DNA from 2 places in the Massilia sp. BKSP1R2A-1 genome. Region 2 is predicted to be linked to the other one. Evidence: predicted binding sites of a transcription regulator. Region 2 holds the regulator's gene; the other holds the start of a gene.
What was found. Region 2 encodes sigma-54, which starts transcription at its own class of promoters, with help from an activator protein. Its sites were predicted from a motif close to TGGCANGNAANCTGCTTT; they were not measured.

Region 1: a site for sigma-54 is predicted at 3,057-3,074, ahead of ACQ7JA_RS14355 (PEP-CTERM sorting domain-containing protein). Genes of this name have one in related genera too.

Annotation. Positions count from the first base shown of each region.
Region 1 covers NZ_JBOBRE010000008.1:180,873-185,772, forward strand. The annotation lists gene mutS (DNA mismatch repair protein MutS) at 1-2,663, opposite strand, end outside; gene ACQ7JA_RS14355 (PEP-CTERM sorting domain-containing protein) at 3,101-3,742, shown strand; gene ACQ7JA_RS14360 (MaoC/PaaZ C-terminal domain-containing protein) at 3,756-4,604, opposite strand; gene cphA (cyanophycin synthetase) at 4,604-4,900, opposite strand, start outside.
Region 2 covers NZ_JBOBRE010000011.1:86,651-91,550, reverse strand. The annotation lists gene lptC (LPS export ABC transporter periplasmic protein LptC) at 1-145, shown strand, start outside; gene lptA (lipopolysaccharide transport periplasmic protein LptA) at 188-742, shown strand; gene lptB (LPS export ABC transporter ATP-binding protein) at 739-1,515, shown strand; gene ACQ7JA_RS17310 (RNA polymerase factor sigma-54) at 1,515-2,987, shown strand; gene hpf (ribosome hibernation-promoting factor, HPF/YfiA family) at 3,045-3,401, shown strand; gene ACQ7JA_RS17300 (enoyl-CoA hydratase/isomerase family protein) at 3,531-4,613, shown strand; gene rapZ (RNase adapter RapZ) at 4,722-4,900, opposite strand, start outside.

The DNA.
Region 1 (4,900 bases), on a different contig from region 2:
GCCAGCCGTTTCAGCTCGTAGAGCCGTTCCAGCGCCTCGCGCGGCGTGAGCGCATCCGGATCGATCGCATCGAGCGCGGACTTCAGGGCATCGTCACGGGCGGCTTCCATGACCGGAGCGGGCGGCTCACCGGCATCGTCGTCGCTCGGCGCGGCGAACAGGTCGAGCTGCGGCGTCGCATCCAGCGCCTGCGACTCGAGCCGCGCCAGATGCTTGCGCGCGGCGCGGATCACGGCGGGCGGCACGCCGGCCAGCTGCGCCACCTGCAGGCCGTAGCTCTGCGAGGCCGGGCCGTCCTGCACCGCGTGCAGGAAGACGATGCTGTCCTTGTGCTCGACCGCCGACAGGTGCACGTTGACCGCGCTCGGGTGGGTCTCGGGCAGCTGGGTAAGCTCGAAATAGTGGGTCGCGAACAGCGTGAAGCTGCGGCTGCTCTCGATCAGGTGACGCGCGATGGCCCAGGCCAGCGCCAGGCCGTCGAAGGTCGAGGTGCCGCGACCGACTTCATCCATCAGCACCAGGGAGTGCTCGGTGGCGCCATTCAGGATGGCCGCCGATTCGGTCATCTCGACCATGAAGGTCGAGCGGCCGTTGGCCAGGTCGTCGCTGGCGCCGATGCGGGTGAAGATGCGGTCGATCGGGCCGATGGTTGCTTGGCTAGCGGGCACATAGCTGCCCACATAGGCCAGCAGCGTGATCAGGGCGACCTGGCGCATGAAGGTCGATTTACCGCCCATGTTCGGGCCGGTGATGAGCAGCAGGCGGCGGTCGTCCGACAAACGGCAATCGTTGGCGATGAAGCGTTCGATCTGGTTCTCCACCACCGGGTGGCGGCCTTCGACGATGGTCAGGCAGGGTTCGTCGACCAGTTGCGGTGCGCACCAGTTGTTGCGCACCGCGTGGCTGGTGAGGGCCACCAGGGTGTCGAGCTGGGCCAGGCCGCCCGCGACCGACTGCAGGGTCGTGATGAAAGGCGCCAGCTCGCCGAGGAGAAGGTCGTACAGCATCTTCTCGCGCGACAGCGCGCGGTCCTGCGCGGACAGGGCCTTGTCCTCGAAGGCTTTCAGTTCCGGCGTGATGTAGCGCTCGCAGTTCTTGAGTGTCTGGCGGCGCTGGTAGTCGACCGGCACCTTGTCGGCCTGGCCGTTGGTGACTTCGATGTAGAAGCCGTGCACGCGGTTGTATTCGACGCGCAGGTTGGCAATCCCGGTGCGGGCGCGCTCGCGCGTTTCGAGGTCGACCAGGAACTGGCCGGCGTTCTCGGACAGGGCGCGCAGTTCGTCGAGTTCGGCGTCGAAGCCGCGCGCGAACACGCCGCCGTCGCGCACCTGCACGCTCGGCTCTTCCGCGATCGCGCGGCTCAAGAGGTCGAGGCAGCTGGCTGGCGGCTCGAGCAGGTCGTGGATTTCGCGCAGCAGGCTGGTGTCGCCCGGGACGAAGCAGCGCGCCACCTGCTCGCGCAGCAGCGGCAATGTTTTGAGGCCGTCGCGCAGGCAGGACAGGTCGCGCGGGCGCGCCGACAGCAGGGCGATACGGGTGGTGATGCGTTCGATGTCGGGCACGTTGGCCAGCGTCGCGGACAGGCCATGCGTGGCTTCCGCCTGGGCCAGCGCGGCGATGGCTTCATGGCGCGAACGGGCCACGCGCTGATTGCGGCGCGCATGGTGCAGCCAGTGGCGCAGCAGGCGCGAACCCATGGCGGTGCGGCAGCCGTCCAGCAGCGAGAACAGGGTCGGCGATTCCTGGCCGCGGATGGTCTCGGTCAGTTCCAGGTTGCGGCGGGTGGCGGCGTCGAGGCCGATGTATTCGTTCTCCTGTTCGCAAGCCAGGCTCTTCACGTGCTGCAGGCCGCGACCCTGCGTCGACTGCGCGTAACGCAGCAGCGCGCCGGCCGCGCCGAAAGCGGCGCCCAGGCCGTCCGCGCCGAATCCGGTGAGGGTGGCCACGCTGAGCTGGTCGAGCAGGGCCTGGTGGCCCTTGAGGACGTCGAAGTGCCACTCGGGCATGCGCTGGGTGTGGGCTACCGGTTCGGATTCGAACAGGTCGGCGCCGCCGTTACATTCAGCGCGCAGGATCTCGGCCGGGGCGATGCGCTCGAGTTCGTGCGCCAGGCGCGACTCCACGGCGCGTTGCTCGCCCGAGAATTCCATCAGGCGCAGCACGCCGCTCGCCAGCGACAGCCAGGCCATGCCGACCGTGATGGTCTTGCGCTGGCTGTGCATGCACAGGGCCAGCAGCGGGCGGTCGGCTTTTTCCGGCAGCAGGTCGCTGTCGGTCAGGGTGCCGGGGGTGACCACGCGCACGACCTTGCGCTCGACCGGGCCTTTCGAGAGGGCCGGGTCGCCGATCTGCTCGCAGATCGCGCAGGATTCGCCGATCTTGACCAGCTTGGCCAGGTAGCCGTCCAGCGAATGGAAGGGCACGCCGCACATCTTGATCGGCTCGCCGTCGGACTTGCCGCGCGCGGTCAGCGTGATGCCGAGCAGGCGGGCGGCCTTCTCGGCGTCCTCGAAGAAGAGTTCGTAGAAGTCGCCCATGCGGTAGAACACCAGCATGGTCGGGTAGTCGGCCTTGATGCGCAGGTACTGCTGCATCATGGGGGTATGCTTTTCGGCCGTGCTGGCCTTGAGGGCGGCGGCGTTGATCTCGGAGGGAGCGTTCATTTCTTCGGTGGTCGTGCGGCAAAGCGAGGGCGGAGCCAAGGCCAGTCATTTTACCGCGATCAGGTAGCTCAGCGCTGCAAAACGGACAATTCGGCATACCCGCATCGGCGCAAGGGATTGTTGCCTGAGTCAGCAATCTATTCCAGAATGGGCCGACTAATCGTTGGAGTTGCCATGCCCATGGTCGACGTCTGCCATCAGTTCGCGCGTCATGCGGGCTACAAGAAGACGCGTCCATGGGCGACGGACCAACATAAGAAAGCGCGCGAAATCTACCGCGGCAAAGGGTATGTGACGCCGATGCTATTGACTAGTGTCGGAAATTTTTACAGTTGGAAATAATTCGGATAAGGAATTTTAGTAAGTAACTGTATTAATTAAAAAATTACCGGCTGGTCCGAATATTGCTTGAACTGAGGAAATCTAAAGGGATTTCTATGAAAGCAATTACTTCACTGTTCTCCGGCATCGCCATGTTGTTCGCCGCAGGTGCTGCTCATGCCGACGTCATCTATACCGACAAGACCTACCGCGACTTCGACGCCTCGTCGGCATACGTGACCTTCAACGTTGCGACGCATGGCCTGGTCGACGACCTGAATATCGCCGTCGAGTTCTCTAAATGCGACAACCCGTATATCGATCCGGCGGGCAGCGCCTGCGTCGGCCGGGACACGCCTTTTGAGAACGAAATCGTCATGCGCCTGGTCGGCCCGGATGGACGAGTGCTCAGCTTGGTCGAATATGGCACCTTCGACCAGGGCGATACGCCAGGCATCGGCCGCATCACCATGACCTTCGATGACGAAGGCGCCAAGCTGGGCAAGCGCGTGCAGGCCGGCGCCTTCCGTCCGGTGCAGTCCCTGAGCCTGTTCGACGGCATGGACATGTTCGGCGAGTGGAAGCTGTATTTCGAGGACACCACCAGAAGCGACCCGCTCGAAGTGTTCTCGTCGAGCCTGATCTTCAACAGTGCGGATGCGCCGGCCGACGTGCCGGAACCGACCGGCCTCGCCGTGTTCGGCGCCGGCCTTTTCGCACTGGGCGCGCTGCGCCGCCGTCAGCGCCGCCAGGCCTGAATCCGCGCTGGCTTTACGCCAGCGTGACCGATCCCGTCACCGCCGGCTTGCCGGCGGCTGCCACCACGAATTCCCCCGATACCGCGTCGAACGACAGCGCCGCCGTACTGCCCAGCGCCACCGGCGCACGGAAGCGGCAGTCGATGGCGAGCGCGTGCCGGCCTGCAGAGCGCTCCAGCGCCGCGCAGGCCGAGGCCAGCGTGTGCATGCCATGGATGATCGGCGCGCGCATGCCCATCAGCCGTGCGCTCCAGCGGGTCAGGTGGATCGGATTCCAGTCGCCCGACAGTTGCGCGTAGCGGCGGCCGGCGCCGACGCCTAGGGTCCACTGCGTGAGCGGCGCACCCTGCGGCAGGACGGACTCCTCCTGTTTTGCGCTGCTGCGCGAACCGCGCCGGATCAGGTAGGTGCTGGTGCAGCCGAACACCGGGACGCCATCGCTGTAGCCCGTGGTGTCGAGCATGCAGCGCAGGGCGCCGCTGGAGGAGGGCGGCAGCAGGCGCAGCACGGTGTCGATCAGCAGGGGCTGGCCGGGTGCGGGCTCTTGAAACACGCGCAGCGCATTGTCCATGTGGACGAGTCCGACGATCCGGAAGGGGAAGCCGGGCGCCAGCATGGTCGCCAGGTGGGCGCGCTGGGCCAGCAGGTACCACCAGGTCAGCGGAACATGCTGGCCTTCGAAGCCGAAGGCCGCGCGGTAGCGGGCGATGTCGTCCAGCGGCAGCCCGTCGAGACGATAGCTGCTTGCCAGTTCCGGCAATGAATCGGGAAGCGGATGCTGCGGGCGCTTGAACAGGGCCCGCAGCAGGATGTCGACGCCCATGGCCGGCAGCGCCGGCACATGGGTCGAAGAGGCGGGCATCAACCCTCGGCGACGCGGCGTGCGATGTGCGCCAGGGCCTCGTCGACCTGGTCGATCAGGATCAGGCACAGGTCGCCGGCTTCCAGGCGCGCCAGCGCCCGGTCGATGGCGACGAATTCGCCGTTGATTTCCTCGACGTGGCTGGTGCGGGTTGCGCCATCCAGGCCCTTGCGCAGCAGGGAAATCACTTCGCCGTCGGCGCGGCCGCGCTGGCACTGGTCCTGGTAAAGCAGCACGTCGTCAAACGCCTTGCCGAGGATTTGCGTCTGCTGCGTGATGTCCTGGTCGCGGCGGTC
Region 2 (4,900 bases):
GATCATGAAGACCGACAAGCCGATCGAGATGCAGCTCGGCTCCGCCACCGTGACCGGCACCGGCATGGTCGCGAACAACGCGACCCAGAAGCTGCACCTGGCCAGCCGCGGCCAGATCGTCTATCCGCCGCGCGCGCAACGCTGATTTTCAATGCCCGCGCCGCGTTACAACAGGACCAGCAAAACCATGAAAAAAATACTCGCTGCCACTTTCCTCACCCTGGCATCGCTCACCGCCACGGCGGAGCGCGCCGATTCGCTCAAGCAGGCCGTGATCAACTTCGACACGCTCGACGTCGACGAAGTCACCCAGACCCGCATCCTGACCGGCAACGTCGTGCTCACCCGCGGCACCCTGGTGCTCAAGTCGGACCGCGCCCTGGTGAAGGAAACGCCGGAAGGCTATATGAGCGTGACGCTCACCGCCAACAACGGCAAGCTCGCCACCTTCCGCCAGAAGCGCGACGGCGGTCCCGACCTGTGGGTCGAGGGCCAGGCCCAGCGCATCGAATACGACGAGCGCGCCGAGCTGGTGAAGCTGTTCACCACCGCCGAGGTGCGCGAGCTGGAGAACGGCCGCATGACCAATGAGATCAAGGGTCCCTTCATCTCCTACGACAACCGCCGTGAAGTGGCCCAGGTGCGCAACGACCCCAGCGGCAAGAGCACGGTCGGCGGCGGCCGCGGCACCCTGATCATCGCGCCGCGCCGCACGACGCCGGCGGAGGGCGCCAAGCAATGAACGCCGTACTGGAAAAACCCGCCGGCGACAGCTGCAGCACCCTGGTCGTCAAGGGCCTGCAGAAGAGCTACGGCAAGCGCCTGGTGGTGCGCGATGTCTCGCTGCAGGTCGACTGCGGCGAGGTGGTCGGCCTGCTCGGCCCCAACGGCGCCGGCAAGACCACGTCCTTCTACATGATCGTCGGCCTGGTGCCGTCGGATGCCGGCTCGATCGACATCAACGGCACCGACATCACGAGCCTGCCGATCCACCGGCGCGCGGTGCTGGGCCTGTCCTACCTGCCGCAGGAAGCCTCGGTGTTCCGGAAGCTCACGGTAGAAGAGAACATCCGCGCCGTGCTGGAACTGCAGCGCGACGAGAATGGCAAGGCCCTGGGCAAGAACGAGATCAACGAGCGCCTCGACACCCTGCTGGCCGAGCTGCAGATCGAAAAGCTGCGCGAGAACCCGGCGCTGTCGCTGTCGGGCGGCGAGCGCCGCCGCGTGGAGATCGCGCGCGCGCTGGCCACCAACCCGCGCTTCGTGCTGCTCGACGAACCGTTCGCGGGCGTGGACCCGATCGCGGTGATCGAGATCCAGCGCATCGTGCGCTTCCTGAAGGAGCGCAACATCGGCGTGCTGATCACCGACCACAACGTGCGCGAGACGCTCGGCATCTGCGACCGCGCCTACATCATCAACCAGGGCGCCGTGCTGGCTTCCGGCCGTCCCGACGACATCATCGCCGACGAATCCGTGCGACGCGTCTACCTCGGCGAACACTTCAGGATGTAATGAAACAGTCCCTGCAGCTCCGCACCTCGCAGCACCTTGCGCTGACGCCGCAGCTGCAGCAGTCGATCCGCCTGCTGCAGCTGTCCACGCTCGAACTGCACCAGGAGATCGAGCAGATCCTGCACGACAATCCGCTGCTCGAGCGTCTCGACGATCCACTCGACCGCTCGGTGCGCCTGCTGGCCGACGGCGCCATCAACACGGCGCCTGCCAATGGCGAGGCGCCGAGCGCGCAGCCCGCCCAGGAAGAAGGCGGCGCCAAGGCCGAGGGCGAGGGACATGAGGATGGCGAGCAGGGCGAGCGCGGCGACGCCGACAGCGACTGGGGCGGCGAGGGCGGCGGCGCACGCAGCGGCGACGACGAGGACGGACGCCCGCAACTGGAAGCCGACGGCACCACCCTGCGCGAACACCTGGCGGAGCAGATCCGCCTGACCGGCTGCAGCGCGCGCGACCGCGCCCTGGCCGAGCTGGTGATCGACGCCCTGGACGACAACGGCTACCTGGAAGAACCGCTCGACGAGATCCACGCGCGCCTGCCCGAGGAACTCGAGATCGACATGGACGAGCTGCGCTGCGCGCTGGCCCTGATCCAGAGCCTCGACCCGGTCGGCGTGGGCGCGCGCAGCGCGGCCGAATGCCTGGCGCTCCAGATCCGCCGCATGCCGGGCGTGCCGCTCGTCACGCGGCGCCTGGCCCTGAAAATCGTCGAGGGTTACCTGAGCTGGTTCGCCCAGCGCGAATACACCAAGCTGAAGAAGGCGCTCGACTGCGACGACGAAGACCTGCGCGAAGTGCAGGCCGTGGTCCGCCAGTGCAATCCGCATCCCGGCGCGGCCTTCGCCTCGAACGTGTCGGACTACGTGGTGCCGGACGTGATCGTCCGCCGCGCCAAGCACGGCTGGTCGGTTTCGCTGAACCCGGACGTGATGCCGAAGCTGCGCGTGAACTCCCTGTACGCCAACCTGCTCAAGCAGGGAAAAAGCGAAAGCCAGATGGGCGCGCAGTTGCAGGAAGCCAAGTGGCTCATCAAGAATATGCGCCAGCGCTTCGACACGATCCTGCGTGTTGCCGAGGCAATTGTGGAGCGCCAGCGTAACTTTTTCAGTCACGGCGCCGTTGCCATGCGCCCTCTTGTTTTGCGTGAGATAGCTGATACACTAGGCCTACACGAGAGCACAATCTCCCGTGTAACCACGCAGAAATACATGCTGACCCCGCACGGCATGTTTGAGCTGAAGTACTTCTTCGGAAGCCATGTCGCCACCGAAGCGGGGGGAGAAGCCTCCTCGACGGCGATCCGCGCGCTCATCGCGCAATTGACAGGAGCAGAAGACCCTAGGAACCCATTATCCGACAGCAAGATCGCGGAGATGCTCGGGGAACAAGGTATGGTCATTGCGCGCAGGACGGTCGCCAAGTACCGCGAAGCGCTCAAGATTCCGCCCGTCAGCCTCCGCAAATCCCTGTAAAGCACCTGCCCACACTCACCTTGTGGCGCGGGCAGGGCACCTTCCCAAGGAGTGTGTATGAACCTCACAATCAGCGGTCACCATCTCGAAGTCACCCCCGCCATCCGTGAATACGTTCAGAATAAGCTCGAGCGCATCACCCGCCATTTCGACCACGTGATCGATACCCACGTGTTCCTCGCGATCGACAATCTCACCGAAAAAGAAAAAAGGCAGAAAGCCGAAATCAACTTATCGGTATCGGGAAAGAAACTCCACGTCGCCAGCGCCGCACAAGACCTGTACGCCGCGATCGACACGCTGATGGACAGACTGGACAGGCAGGTTTTAAAACACAAATCCATGCTGCAAGACCATAACCACGTCGCGCACAAGCGCATGCCGGATATCGACGAAACCACGGCAGCAGCGTAAACACAGCCGCGCACATTCCGCGGCAACACCGCAAGGGCGTCTAAGGGGACGCCCTTTTTGCATTGTAAAGATAGGAATTTGCTGGCAGCCTTCGGTAGAATGCATCATTTTTCGACCACAGAAGCTGCCATGACCGATTACGTCCTGACCCGCGTCGCCAACCGCACCGGCGTCATCACGCTCGACCGCCCGAAAGCCCTGAACTCGCTGTCGCTCGACATGGTGCGCGCCATCACCGCGATCCTGCTGGAATGGCAGGCCGATGCCGGCATCGACGCCGTCGTCATCACCAGCAGCAGCGAGAAGGCCCTGTGCGCAGGCGGCGACATCCGCTTCTTCCACGACGTCGGCCGTGTGGCGCCGACGGGCGGCAGCGCGCTGCTGGAAGATTTCTTCACCGAGGAATACGCGCTCAATCACCTGATCCACTTCTATCCGAAACCGTATATCGCGGTGATGGACGGCGTGGTAATGGGCGGCGGCATGGGCATCGCCCAGGGCGGGCCAGGCTGCGGCCTGCGCATCGTCACCGACCGCACCAAGATGGCGATGCCGGAAGTGAACATCGGCCTGTTCCCGGACGTGGGCGGCAGCCATTTCCTCTCGCATGCGCCGGGACAGCTGGGGCAGTACCTGGGCCTGACCGGGTTGACGATCGGCGCGGCCGATGCGCTCTACGTGGGACTAGCCGACGTGTTCGTGCCTGGCGAGAAGCTGGGCGAGCTGAATGCGCTGATCGAGACCACGCCGGGGGCGCAGCTGCCGCAGGCGATCCGCACCTATGCGGCGCAGTTCGCGGCCCAGGCGGGCGCCAGCGAGCTGCAGGCGCAGCGCGGCGTGATCGATGCGCACTTCGGCGCGGCCTCGGTGGCGGCCATCATGGCGTCGCTGGCGCGCGACGAGAATCCGTTTGCGCAGAAGGCGCTGAAGGCGATGCGCCAGCGCTCGCCCCTGATGATGTGCGTGACGCGCGAACTCTTGCAGCGTGGTGCGTCGCTCGATGTGGCGGACTGCCTGCGCATGGAGCGTAACCTGGTGCGCCGCAATTTCGAGCACGGCGAGGTGCTGGAGGGCGTGCGGGCGCTGGTGATCGACAAGGACAATCAGCCGAAGTGGAATCCGGTGACGCTGGAGGAGGTAACGCCGGAAATGGTGGCGCGCTTCTTCGAGCCGGTGTGGCCTGAGTACGCTCACCCGCTGCGCCATCTGTAGGGTGAACGGCTTCGCCGTCCGCGCGTTCAACTCATGGCTGAATTGAGGCGGCGCGTCTATTCATGGCTTGGTTGAACGCGCGGTCGGCAGAGCCGACCACCCTACAGATCAATGGCCTGCGTGCTTTGGCTGCTCGCGGTGGCGCACGATCACCCGTTCGGTCGAACTGAAGTAAGCCCCCAAGCGCTCGGCCATGTACACTGACCGATGCTGCCCACCCGTACACCCCACCGCCACCGTCAAATAGCTGCGGTTGTCCGTCTTGAACGAAGGCAGCCACTTGGCGA